Regions from separate parts of the Ochrobactrum sp. PL_is501 genome, predicted to be linked through region 1. Evidence: riboswitches for the same ligand, from Rfam matches in the RefSeq annotation. Region 1 holds a riboswitch; the other holds the start of a gene.
The links. A riboswitch is a leader RNA that binds a small molecule or an ion and turns the genes downstream of it on or off. The one in region 1 is predicted to bind thiamine pyrophosphate.

Region 1 (6,704 bases):
AAGCGTCAGCACGGTCGTGAAACTGGTCATGCAGAGCATAAAGATGAGGCTGATCATCCCCGGCAGATTGCGGCGGATCACCGGCCATTCGATGAGGCGGAATCGCGCCCCGTTGCCCATGCCGAGCTGCGCGGAAAGCTTCCAGTAATCGGTCGGTATCGACTCGTATCCCGCCAGAATGAGACGGACCGCAAGCGGCATATTGAAAAAGACGTGGGCGATCAGGATGCCCGTAATGCCATAGATATCCGGCTGGAATGAATGGCCTGCGGCTCCTGACAGATAAGCAATAAGGCCGTTGCGGCCGTAAATGCTTGTAACCCCCAGCACCGCAACAAGGGCTGGCAGAGCAAGCGGCAGGGCAAACAGACGCAGGATCAGCCCGCGCCCCGGAAAATCGGCTTCGGCGTAAAGTGCGCGGGCGACCGGAACTGCAAACAGCACGGAGAGCAGGCTCGAAGCGATTGCCTGCAGGATCGTGAAGCGCGCCACGCGCCACAGATAGGCGTCGAAATTGGCGGCGGCATCGAAACCGCCGCTACCTGCTTCAAATGCAAGCGCGGCAAGCGCACCACCGGCGAGCACCGCCAGAAAGACAAGCGCCATCATGCCCGCGACGGGTCTGGCGGTGGATATGCCTTTTAAGCGGTGCTGTGCCGGAAAAGCCGTCATTTGCTGGTCGCGGCCAGCCATTCATCGACCCATGACTTGCGGTTCCTGGCCACCTCGTCGGAGGGGAAGAGAAGCGTCTTTTCGGGTTTGGGCATCGCGTCGAAAGCGGCTGGAAGCGGGGCGGAAGTCTTGCCCGCCGGGTACATCCAGTTGGTTTCAGGGATGGCATCCTGGAAACCGGGACCGGTCATGAAAGCCAGAAACTTTTGCGCCAAAGGATTTTTTGCTCCGGTGACGGTCTGGGCGGCCAGCTCGATCTGGAGATAATTGCCTTCCGGATAGGCCTGAGCCTTATAGCGCTCCGTCTTTTCGGCGATCATGTGATAGGCGGGGGAGGTCGTGTAGGAAAGAACCATCGGAGCCTCGCCCTTGGTGAAAAGGCCATAGGCTTCCGACCAGCCGGGCGTGACGGTGAGGATGCGCTTTTGCAGTTTCTGCCATGCGGCTTCCGCCTCATCGCCATAGACTGATTTCATCCAGAGCAGCATGCCCAGCCCCGGCGTCGACGTGCGCGGGTCCTGCAGGACGATCTTCTGGGAAGGGTCGCCCTCGACCAGTTCCTTCAGGCTTTTGGGCGGATTGGGCAATTTTTCCGAATCATAGACCACGGCGAAGAAGCCATAGTCGTAGGGCACGAAGATATCGTCCTTGAAGCCCCCCGGAACGTTCACATTGCTCTGGTCGATGCCGCTTGGAGCGAAAAAGCCGGTAGCACGCGCTTCGGTCGTCAGATTGGTATCAAGACCAAGCACGATGTCGGCTTTGGTATTGCCGCCTTCAAGCTTGAGGCGATTGAGCAGGGCAACGCCGTCGGCGGACGCAATCCAGTCGACTTCGCAGTTGCATTCCTTTTCGAAGTTTTCCTTGACCTTCGGCCCCGGACCCCATTCGGAAACGAAACTGTCATAGGTGTAGACGGTGAGCTTGTCTTTCGCCTGTGCAGAAGGCGTGAAAGCAACGGCTGCGGAAAATGAAAAGGCCAGCAAAGATAAAAGCCGCATCACGGCACTTCCTTTCTTTTGTTACAAGAGGATCGAGCGCCGTTTATGGAGCGTCTAATCCCTCCGCCGGTGCAAACCGGATCAGGTTCAGCGGGTTGGCCGTTTTTCGGGCATTTCCGAACGCAAAACCGCTTTACACTTTTGCTGGAAATGCTTTGGGCCTCTCAGCCATCCGCGAAAGCAGACGGCACCCCGTTAGAGCGGTTGCGACAATAATCTTTCGCAACGGGAAGGGCAAGAGATGGCAATGGCAGCGAATGCAGGCTTCCGGCGCGGATTTGCCCGTGTTATGAGCGGCTTATGAGCACATTCGTCATTCTTCTCGGCGGCGATCTCACCGTGACTGATCGCCTGAAACGCCAAATTGCAGGCGCGCGTATTCTCGCCGCCGATAGCGGGATCAGGCATGCTGCCGCACTTGGTGTCGAACCGGAACTGTGGCTCGGCGATTTCGATTCGACCTCCCCGGAGCTTCGCGCTCAATATGGTCACATTCCGCAAAAGACGTTTCCTTCCGCCAAGGACATGACCGACGGAGAACTCGCTTTCGAGGAAGCCTATGCGCGGGGGGCGGAACGGGTCATCCTGTGCGGAGCCTTCGGCGGGCAGCGCACCGACCATACGCTTTTGCATCTGACCATGGCGACGGCGCAGGCCGCAAAGGGCCGGAACGTCCTTCTGTCGAGCGGTTATGAAGAAGCCTGGCCCCTGCCGCCCGGCGACTTTGTTTATGATTTCCCGGATGGAACACCGTTCAGTGTGATTAACTTCAGCACTGTCGAAGGCCTTTCGATCACGAATGCGGAGTGGCCGTTAGATAATGTGACACTGCCATTTGGCTCTTCATGGACAGTTTCCAACGTGGTTCGTGGAACACTTCGCGTTACTGTGCATTCTGGACTAGCGATACTTGTCGCCAATTTGGCGATGGAGGATCAACCGCACTGAGGCCGCTAACCTTACCAATCGAAAGAGCTTGACGCTGACAAGTGAAACGTATTGTAAATGGGTCAAGCGGGTGTCATCTGCTTTACGCCGAAGTTGGGGACGCAAAGTCGGTGATTAGTTCAACTCTTGTAGGAGATGTTTCAATGAAGTCACGTCTTACGATGATTGCTGTTGCTGGCGTGCTCGCGTTCTCGACGGCTGCATGCACGACGAATGAACAGCGCACGGCCGGTTACGGCGTTGGCGGCGCCGCTCTGGGCGCTCTCGCCGGTGGCGCAATCGGCGGCAATGGCCGCGGTGCACTCACGGGTGCCGCAATCGGTGCGGTTGCCGGTACGCTGCTTGGTGCAGCCCAGACCCGCAACGGCGTGCAGTATTGCCGTTACCGCGATCCATATGGCCGCGTATACGAAGCGCCTTGCCAGTAATAGCTTGGCCAGTAATGGCTGGATAATCAGTTTGCCGACAGGCCGGGGAAACCCGGCCTGTTTGTTTTCACGGGTCTTTTCTTGCCGTTCCATTTGACAGAACGGCTTTTGTCGCGGACAAGCAGGGCGGAATTTTCAATCCTGTTTATCGAAGAGAACCATGGCACCACCACTCCTTCGCCTCGACCAGATCAAGCTAACCTTCGGGGGCACACCGCTTCTGGAGGACGCAGGCCTTTCGGTGAGCGAGGGCGACCGCATCGCGCTGGTCGGCCGCAATGGTTCGGGTAAATCGACCCTGCTCAAGATTGCCGCCGGCATGGTGGAAGCGACATCGGGCGAGGTTTTCAAACATCCCGGTGCAACCATCCGTTATCTGCCGCAGGTGCCGGATATGGATGGCTTCGCCAATGTGCGCGCCTATGTGGAAGCGGGGCTGGGGCCGACCGACGACCCGCATCGCGTCACCTATCTTCTCGAACATCTGGGGCTGACTGGTGAGGAAAAGCCGGATCATCTGTCCGGCGGTGAGGCGCGGCGCGCTGCCCTTGCGCGTGTAATTGCGCCGCAGCCTGATGTGCTTTTGCTGGACGAGCCGACCAACCATCTGGACCTCACCACCATCGAATGGCTGGAAGGCGAGCTGCGCCAGATTCGCTCGGCCATCGTGCTGATCTCGCATGACCGGCGCTTTCTGGAAAATGTCAGCCGGGCGACGGTCTGGCTGGATCGCGGCATCACGCGCCGTCTGGAGCAGGGCTTTGGCCATTTCGAGGAATGGCGCGACAAGGTGCTGGAAGAGGAAGAGCGCGACCACCACAAGCTCGGTCGGCAGATTGCGCGCGAGGAACACTGGCTGCGTTACGGCGTCACGGCGCGCCGCAAGCGCAATATGCGCCGCCTCGGTGAACTGCACTCCATGCGTGCCGATTTCCGCAATCATCGCAAGGCGCAAGGGACGGCGGTTCTGGCGGCAAGCGATGCCAAGGAATCCGGCAAGCTGGTGATTGAAGCCAAGGGGCTGAACAAGGCCTATGGCGAGCGCGTACTGGTCAAGGATTTTTCGATCCGCGTGCAGCGCGGTGATCGTATCGGTCTTGTTGGTCCCAACGGTGCCGGGAAAACGACGCTTTTGTCGCTTCTGACCGGCAAACTGGAACCGGATTCAGGAACGCTGCGGCTTGGCGTCAATCTCGAAATGGCCGAACTCGACCAGAAGCGCGAAAGCCTCAATCTGGACGAGACGCTGGCGCATTATCTGACGGACGGGCGCGGAGAAAGCCTTGTCGTCAATGGCGAGCAGCGGCATGTCGTATCCTATATGAAGGACTTTTTGTTCCAGCCGGAGCAGGCGCGCACGCCCATTCGCGAGCTTTCCGGCGGTGAACGCGCCCGCCTGATGCTGGCCCGCGTTCTGGCGCGACCCGCCAATCTGCTGATCCTCGACGAGCCGACCAACGATCTCGATATGGAAACGCTCGATCTGCTGCAGGAGCTGGTCGCCGGTTTTCCGGGCACGGTCATTCTGGTCAGCCACGACCGCGATTTTCTGGACCGCACCGTTACTTCGGTCATTGCGCCGGAAGGTGACGGGCGCTGGCTGGAATATGCGGGTGGCTATGCGGACATGATGGCGCAACGCAAGGAACAGGCCCTGAACCGGCGCTCGGTCAAGGCATCCGGTCCAAATGCCGACAGCAGGGCAGAAGAAAGCGCACCCCAGCCAAGACGGGACGAAAAGCGCAAGCTTTCCTACAAGCAGAAATTCGCGCTTGAAACGCTGCCCGGCAAGATGGACGCGCTGGCCAAGGAAATTGCAGTGCTAGAAGGCAAGCTTGCCGACCCGCAGCTTTATGCCAAAGACCCGACGCTGTTTGCCAAGACCGCCGATCTGCTTGAGAAAAAGCGCTCCGAAAATGCGGCCATGGAAGAGGAATGGCTGGAACTGGAAATGCTGCGCGAGGAAATCGAAGGGTGAGGCTACCCTTCGATGCTTTGAAATTTAGCTGCTCGCCTTGTTCAGCAAGGCGATTTCATCGTCGCTAAGCTTCAATTCGGCTGCGGCGATCAGTTCGCCAAGCTGGGCCAAGCGCGTGGCGCTGGCAATGGGGGCCGTGACTGACGGCTGTGCGATGAGCCATGCAATTGCGACCTGTGCAGGCGTGACATCGAGATTGCGGGCCACATCATCCAATGCCGCAATGATGCGCGAACCACGATCCGTCAGATATTTTTCAACTGATTTTCCGCGTGCGCTTTGCCCGAGATCGCCAGCGGAACGGTACTTCCCGGTCAAAAACCCCGCAGCCAGCGAATAATAGGAAATAACGCCAAGCTCGTTGTCTCGGCAGATTTTTTCCAGCCCGTTTTCGAAATCCGCGCGATCATAGAGATTATAAAGCGGTTGCAGGCTTTCATAGCGCGGCAGATCATGCGTACGAGCAACCTTCAGCGCCTCGGTCAGCCGCTCCGGCGTGAGATTGGATGCGCCGATGGCCCGCACCTTGCCAGCGTCAATCAGCTCCTTATAGGTGCCGAGTACGTCTTCGAACGGTGTTTCCGGGTCATCCCAGTGCGATTGATAAAGATCGATGTAATCCGTCTGCAGCCGTTTGAGGGAGGCGTCGACCGCTTTGCGGATATAGGCCGGGGAGAGGCCCTTTTCGTCAGGGCCCAGTTCGCCGCCGACCTTGGTGGCGATGACGACCTTGTCGCGCAGGCCACGGGATTTCAGCCAGTTGCCGATAATGGTTTCGGATTCGCCGCCCGCATTGCCGGGCGCCCAGGCGGAATAGACATCCGCCGTGTCGATGAAATTGAATCCCGCATCGATAAAACGGTCGAGAAGCGAAAATGACGTCGCTTCGTCGACCGTCCATCCAAATACATTGCCGCCGAAGCACAGCGGCGAGACATTGAGTTCGGTCCGTCCGAGCTTTCTGAATTCCATAGACCTCTTCCTCTGAATACGAATCGCGAATGATTCATCGGGTTTCGATTTCAGGAAGAAGAAGGAAGGCTCCGAGAGGAGCCGAAATCAGCTCATGCCAAGCGCATCCATATAGAGCTGCAGCATGGCTTCTTCTTCCTGACGTTCATGGTCTTCTTTTTTACGCAGACGAATAATGGTCCTCACGACCTTGCTGTCAAACCCCGATCCCTTCAATTCCGCGTAAACTTCCTTTATGTCGTCGCCGATGGTCTTTTTTTCTTCTTCCAGGCGCTCGATGCGCTCGATGAAAGCGCGCAACTGGCCGACAGCAATCGTTTGGGCTTCGCTGGTAATGTCGTCGCTCACGAGGAGTTCTCCAATTCAAATTCTATGATGACGCGGACACGCATTGCGCGAAACCGCTTATCGAAAGTCTGGACTGTTTTTCCCGCGAGTCGCAGGCAAAATTAAGAGCCTTTTTCGATGCACGACCCGGTTTGACGGGTCAAGCCCTGTGGATAGCGGGTAAAGCATCTCCTGACAGGCCCGTTATCTGCTCCTGTCGGCACGCGAGCCGAAATACTGCACCGCATGAATGCCGGGCAAGGTGTTGATCTGCGCGATCATCGGCGCGAGCCTCTCGGCCCATTCAGCCGCACCCTTGTCATCGGCAATCAGGTCCTGGCGGATTTCGATCAGGACATGGGCGAAGCCCTTCGCGGT
Region 2 (6,704 bases), on a different contig from region 1:
GAAGAGGAAACTCTGCGCGGCAAGATGGAAGCGCTGCTTCTGGCCGAGCCGAAGAACTGGGAAAAATATTACCACGGCGACGCGGAAGAACTGCGGCTGCAACGCCATTTCTCCTATAGCGACCGCATTCGCTATTACTGGCCGCATCCGGTCGCAACGGCTGCTGTCGATGCGCTTTTGAAGCGTCTCGAAGGCCGCAAGATACCGGAAACGCTGATCAGCCAGTATCTCGGCACGCTCTATCCGGCTGTGGCCTCCGGTGCGGTGGAAGCAACGCCCCACGCCTTGATGGTGGAGGCCGTCCGCAATGTCGTGCGGACTTACGGCAAGGCTGTCGGCACTCATTAGTCTTTGTTTGTACGCATTATCCTACGCAAAACCGTTTCGCACTTTTGCTGGAAATGCTCTGAAACAGAAAGGCGCGGCCGGGACCGCGCCTTTCTTTTGCTCAGACCTCTATCGGGCTTTTAAAAGCCTTGAGCCGCAAGGCATTGCTCAGAACAAAAATGCTTGAGAATGCCATGGCGCCCGCCGCCAGAACCGGCGACAGCAGTGTGCCGGTGAAGGGATAGAGGACACCGGCTGCGAGCGGGATCAGCGCCACGTTATAGGCAAAGGCCCAGAACAGGTTTTCACCGATATTGCGGATCGTCGCCTTGGATATGGCGATGGCATTGACCACGCCGCGCAGGTCGCCCGACATCAGCACCACATCCGCACTTTCAATCGCAATATCCGTTCCGGTGCCGATGGCGATACCGACATCGGCGGCAGCGAGTGCGGGGGCATCGTTGATGCCGTCGCCGACAAAGGCAATCCGCTTGCCGCCCGCCGAAAGACGCTTCAACGCCTCGACCTTGCCGTCCGGCAGCACTTCCGCAACCACTTCATCGATGCCCAGCCGTTTTGCAATGGCCTCAGCCGTGCGGCGATTGTCGCCGGTGATCATCGCAACCTTCAGCCCCTGCTCGTGAAGGGCCGCAATCGCCGCTGGCGTGGTTTCCTTCATCGGGTCGGCGACCGTCAGGATTGCCGCCAGCTTGCCGTCAATGGCCGCGTAAAGCGGAGACTGTCCTTCATCGCCAAGACGCTTCGCATCGTGAGCGAACACAGTCACATCGTGTCCGAGCTTTGCCATGTAACGGTCGGCACCGATGGCGACCTCATGGCCGGAAACCTGCGCCTTCAAGCCGAAACCGGGCACGGCCTCGAAAGCGGAAACCTCCGCGAGCTTCAATCCTTTCGCCTTTGCCGCTTCCACAATCGCGTCGGCAATCGGGTGTTCGGAGCGGGCTTCCACAGCGGCAACCAGCGCCAGAAGTTCGTCCTTGTCGAAACCCTCGACGGTTGCAAAGTGCGCCAGTGCAGGCTTTCCCTGTGTCAGCGTTCCGGTCTTGTCGACGGCAATGACGGAAGCATCGCGCAAGGTTTGCAAGGCGTCACCGCGACGGAACAGGACGCCGAACTCGGCTGCGCGACCGGTGCCGACCATGATCGAGGTCGGCGTGGCCAAGCCCATGGCGCACGGGCAGGCGATGATGAGAACCGCGATGGCGTTCACCAGCGCGTAACCCAGCATGCCCGCGCCGCCAATCGCCAGCCACAATGCAAAGGTCAAAGCGGCGGCGGCCATCACCGCAGGCACGAACCAGCCGGTCACCTTGTCGACCATGGCCTGAATGGGCAGCTTGTCGGCCTGTGCGTCTTCGACCATGCGGATGATCTGCGAGATCACCATGTCGCGGCCAACCTTGGTGGCGCGGAAGGTGAAGGTGCCGGTCTTGTTGATCGTGCCGCCGACCACTTCCGCGCCCTTCTCCTTGACAACCGGCACAGGCTCGCCGGTGATCATCGATTCATCGACATAGGAGGAACCTTCGATCACTTCGCCATCGACGGGCACTTTCTCGCCGGGACGCACCTGCACGATATCGCCTGCGCGAACCTCTTCGAGCGGCACGTCAATGGCTTCTCCGTCACGCACGACCCGGGCGGACTTTGCCTGCAAGCCGACGAGACGGCTGATTGCCGCGCTGGTGCGCCCCTTGGCGCGCGCTTCCAGATAGCGGCCTATCAGGATGAGCGTCACGATCACCGCCGCCGCTTCGAAATAGACATTGACGGTTCCTTCCGGCAGGAAGCCGGGGAAGAAGGTGGCGACGATGGAAAATCCCCAGGCGGCCAACGTGCCGACAACGACCAGCGAATTCATGTCCGGCGTGCCGCGCAACAAGGTCGGGACGCCCTTTTTGAAAAAGCGCAGGCCCGGGCCGAACAGGACGAGCGTGGTCAGCACGAATTGCAGATACCAGCTGTTCTGCATCCCGATGCGGTCGGCGACGAACATATGAATGGCCGGGATGAGGTGTGACCCCATTTCCATGATAAACACCGGCAGGGTCAGCACAGCCGCAAGGATGACGCTTTTCTTCAGCTCTGCCGCTTCCGCATCCCGCTTTTCGGCCTGCGTCTCGGGCTTTGCATCGGATGCGGCGTCAGTGAGCGAGCGCGCTTCATAGCCCGCCTGCTCAACCGCCTTGACGAGATCGGAAGTCTGGACCGGGCCCGCCAGTTCCACATGGGCGCGTTCGGTCGCGAGGTTGACGCTGGCCCGCGTCACGCCCGGCACGGCGTTGAGGGCTTTTTCCACCTTGCTGACGCAGGAAGCGCAGCTCATGCCTTCGATGGCAAGATCGATGCTGGCTGCGGGCACTTCATAGCCCGCCTTGCGGATGGCCTCGACCACCGATGGCAAATCCGGCGCGCCCTTGAAAGTCACGTCGGCGCGCTCCGTGGCGAGATTGACGGAAACCCTGTCCACACCCGGAACTTTCGCCACAGCCTTTTCCACGGATGACACGCATGATGCGCAGGTCATCCCTTCGACCGGCACGGGAAAACTGATGGTTTCGTGATTAACTGGCTTGTTCATGGCAATCCCTTTCACTGCCCGTGAAGGGCACAATTCGAGAGTTGCTCCTTAAATAGTCCTTCCCACCGTTGGAAGGTCAAGCCCTTTTCGAAACAAGGTCCGCTATATATTACGGCATCCGCTCACGCAGGTTAGGCAGACGGCTCTAAATCGGCAATGTGTTATGCGCCGCGACCAGTCCCAGCCCTGCATTGCTGCGATTGGCGATAAAGGACTGCACGTCGCCGGCGGGCATCGGACGGCCCGTGAGGAAACCTTGCACCTCGCCGAAACGTTCGGTCTTCAGGCGCTCAAGCTGTTGCGCGGTTTCCACGCCTTCTGCCGTGGTGACAATGTTGAAACCCGCCCCAAGCGTCGCGACCGCCTGAATGATGGCCAGATCGCGCGTATCGACCTCAATTCCGGAAACGAAACTGCGATCGATCTTGATCTTGTCGAACGGGAATGAACGCAGATAGCTCAGCGACGAATAACCGGTTCCGAAATCATCCATCGCAATGCGAACGCCCAGCCGACGCAGTTCGAACAGCAGCTCGATATTGTTCTTGCTGTTCGACAGGAAGACCGATTCCGTGATTTCAAGCTCAAGCCTGTCTGGCGACAGGCGCGCCGCTTCCAGCGCGTCCTTGACCGATTGCAGGAGCGTGGTCTGGCTGAACTGGACCGGCGAGAGATTGACGGAGACCTTGATGTCCTCCGGCCACAGCACCGCTTCCCGGCATGCCGCCCTCAAGACCCAATCGCCAATCGGCCCGATCAGCCCGGTTTCTTCCGCCAAGGGGATGAATTCGGCGGGCGAAACCATGCCGCGATCCGGATGACGCCAGCGGATCAGCGCCTCGAAGCCGGAAATCCTGCCGCTTTCCAGGTTGAATATCGGCTGATAGTGAAGCTCGAACTGTCCATCCAGCAGCGCCTGCCGAAGCTCGCCGGTCATGACGTGACGCTTCTCGGCTGCCAGACGCAGCGAGTGCTGATAAAAACGGAATGTGCGGCGTCCGCCGGATTTCGATGCGTAAAGCGCGAGATCGGCGTTACGCATCAGCGCATCGGGCGTATCGCCGTGCAGCGGCGCTTGAGCAATGCCCATGCTGCAGGTGACAAATTCCGAATTGCCGACCAGTTTGAACGGGTCCTGAAAAGCCGAAAGAACGCGGTCGGCGAACATGGCGACCTGCCCCAGCGTTCCGCTACGATAAACGATGGCAAACTCGTCGCCGCCCAGCCGGGCGATGAACTCGTCCGAAGTCGTGATCCGTTTCAGGCGACGCCCCACTTCCTGCAAAAGCTGGTCGCCCGCCTGATGGCCGATACTGTCGTTGATGTTCTTGAAATGATCGATGTCGAGATAGAACAATGCGAAAGGCTCGCAATCCCCGCCCTTTTTCAGCATGCTTTCGACATGATGGGCAAAATAGGCCCGGTTCGGCAGGCCGGTGAGGCTGTCATGCATGGCGATATGCGCCATGCGTTCCTCGATCTCGCGCCGCTCGGTTATGTCTTCCAGAAGGCCGATCAGATAGCGGGGTTCATTGCCCTCGATCGGCGGGATCGAGCATTTTATGATACGCATCGTGCGGGAAGTGCCGTCCTTGCGCAAAATCTTGCGCTCGACGTTCAATACGTCCCGGCGGCGCATCGTCGTGCGATCCTGCTGCCTGATGATAGCGGCCTCCCCCTCGGGGAAAAGATCGAGGTCGGTGGAACCGATGGCTTCGTCTATCGGCTGGCCGCTCGCCGCCGATGCGGCCTGATTGTAGAGCACGTAGCGGCCATCGTCGTGCATGTCCTTGACGAACACGCCGAGCGGCAAATTGTTGACGAGGCTGTCCAGCAAGGTCTGTGCGTGGCTGGCCTGACGGTTGGCTTCCGCGAGTTCCGTCCTGTCCTGGACAATGGCGAGAATCGCTTCCTTGCCGTCGAACAGCACCTGGCGCCCGTAAGTGAGAACCTCAATAATCTCGCCATTGGCGCGCAGATGCTGCCAGCGCTCAGGCCGTTCAAGGTCGCTGCGGTCGCGAATGGCGGCAAGCATCCGGTCCCGCTCGGTTTGCGGGCGAATATCGAGCACGGTCATGGCCGGGATTTCGTCGGCTGTATAACCGTACAGCCGGTATGCGGCGTCATTCATCACGATGAAGCGCAGCGTCTGCGGGTCATAGACCCACATGGGTGTCGGATGCGTCGTGAAAAGAATGCGGAAGTCCTGTTCGGACGTGCGCGCCATCGTACCTTCCGCCGAAGCCGAAGCGCCCCCCCGCTTCTTCATCGCATACCCCTCATCCTACTGATCCTACAGGTTTATACAGATCCACTCCACGAGCAGACCGTCTCGTTTGTTAGCACTATGAGCAACCCGATTCAGATGCACCCCGAGCCTAGATTAAAGCTGAGAATTTTAATAAACCATATACAAATTGCGGGTCGATTTAAGGATTTTCTTTAAAACGAGACTTTTTCCATCGCTTGACCGGCTTCAACTTCCGTCCTATGCCTACAGGTGCAAAATTCGTTGGGGTGCCTTCGAAGCAGGATCAGGAAAAGCGCTGAGCGGTTTTCCGTCCGATCTTGCGACAAAAGAGGCTGAGAGGCGCTGATCGCGTCAACCCATTGAACCTGATCCGGGTAATACCTGCGTAGGGAACGGAGTTTGGCGCGTCGCGGACGGGGCAAGGCCCCAGATGGAGTCTCGGCTCCGATCAGGTTCATGACGTCTCATCTTCCGTTCGGAATGAGAGACGGCATGATGGACCAAAAGAACAGTTTCTCCCGAACCAAATCAACGAGCGATCCGTCGCGATCCGTACCCATCTGCGTGACCATTGCCGGTTCCGACAGCGGCGGCGGCGCGGGCATACAGGCCGACCTCAAGACGTTTTCGGCGCTTGGTGTTTATGGCGCGAGCGTCATTGCCGCCGTAACCGTGCAGAACACCTGCACGGTGAGCGCCGTGCACGACATCCCGCCCGCCATCGTCGCCGGGCAGATCGACGCCGTTTTCAGCGATCTTGATGTTGCCGCGGTGAAGATCGGCATGGTTTCCGTGCCTGAAACCATCGACGCCATCGCGCGCGGCCTTGCACATTTTTCCGGCCCCGTGGTTGTCGATCCGGTGATGGTGGCAAAATCCGGCGACCGGCTTTTGAGCGAAAATTCCATTGCGCTTCTGCGCCAGAAACTCATTCCGCTGGCCACATTGCTGACACCCAACCGACCCGAAGCCGCCTGCCTTCTCGACACGGAGACCGCGCGCGACGACGGCCAGGCGGAGGAACAGGGCCGTGCTCTGCTGGCGCGCGGAGCGAAAGCGGTTCTGATGAAGGGCGGGCATGCGGAGGGCGAGGTCTGCGTCGATCTGCTGGTGCGCCGCGACCGTCCGACCCTGCGGATCGAAGCGCCGCGGGTGCTGACCGCCAACACCCACGGCACCGGCTGCACGCTTTCCTCGGCTATAGCCGCAGAGCTTGCCAAGAACCTGCCGCTGGAAAAGGCGGTGCTTTCGGCCCATGCCTATCTGCAAGGCGCAATCCGCGCTGCCGACAGCCTGAGGATCGGCCACGGCCATGGGCCGGTGCATCATTTCCATGACCTCTGGAAGGCCGCAAAAGAGGAGGCGGTGTGATGCGCGTCACCATCATTGGCGCCGGTGTTGCGGGCCTCGCCTGCGCTACTGAATTCAACGACCAAGGCCATGCCGTGACCGTGATCGCCCGCAGCCCGCAGATCGGCGCGGATTGCTGTTCGTGGCTTGCGGGCGGCATGCTGGCACCAT

Region 2: another riboswitch for thiamine pyrophosphate. It lies ahead of thiD (bifunctional hydroxymethylpyrimidine kinase/phosphomethylpyrimidine kinase); the one in region 1 lies ahead of thiB (thiamine ABC transporter substrate binding subunit).

The regions. Positions count from the first base shown of each region.
Region 1 covers NZ_JBVPGR010000029.1:106,486-113,189, reverse strand. Annotated here, with positions in the region: gene thiP (thiamine/thiamine pyrophosphate ABC transporter permease ThiP) at 1-672, opposite strand, end outside; gene thiB (thiamine ABC transporter substrate binding subunit) at 669-1,673, opposite strand; TPP riboswitch at 1,715-1,878, opposite strand; gene AC0TOF_RS04500 (thiamine diphosphokinase) at 1,974-2,621, shown strand; gene AC0TOF_RS04495 (glycine zipper domain-containing protein) at 2,765-3,049, shown strand; gene AC0TOF_RS04490 (ABC-F family ATP-binding cassette domain-containing protein) at 3,210-5,027, shown strand; gene AC0TOF_RS04485 (aldo/keto reductase) at 5,052-5,999, opposite strand; gene AC0TOF_RS04480 (DUF2312 domain-containing protein) at 6,087-6,347, opposite strand; gene AC0TOF_RS04475 (N-formylglutamate amidohydrolase) at 6,531-6,704, opposite strand, start outside.
Region 2 covers NZ_JBVPGR010000036.1:373,750-380,453, forward strand. Annotated here, with positions in the region: gene AC0TOF_RS15160 (D-tagatose-bisphosphate aldolase, class II, non-catalytic subunit) at 1-348, shown strand, start outside; gene AC0TOF_RS15165 (heavy metal translocating P-type ATPase) at 449-2,932, opposite strand; gene AC0TOF_RS15170 (putative bifunctional diguanylate cyclase/phosphodiesterase) at 3,078-5,201, opposite strand; TPP riboswitch at 5,436-5,592, shown strand; gene thiD (bifunctional hydroxymethylpyrimidine kinase/phosphomethylpyrimidine kinase) at 5,679-6,554, shown strand; gene AC0TOF_RS15180 (FAD-dependent oxidoreductase) at 6,554-6,704, shown strand, end outside.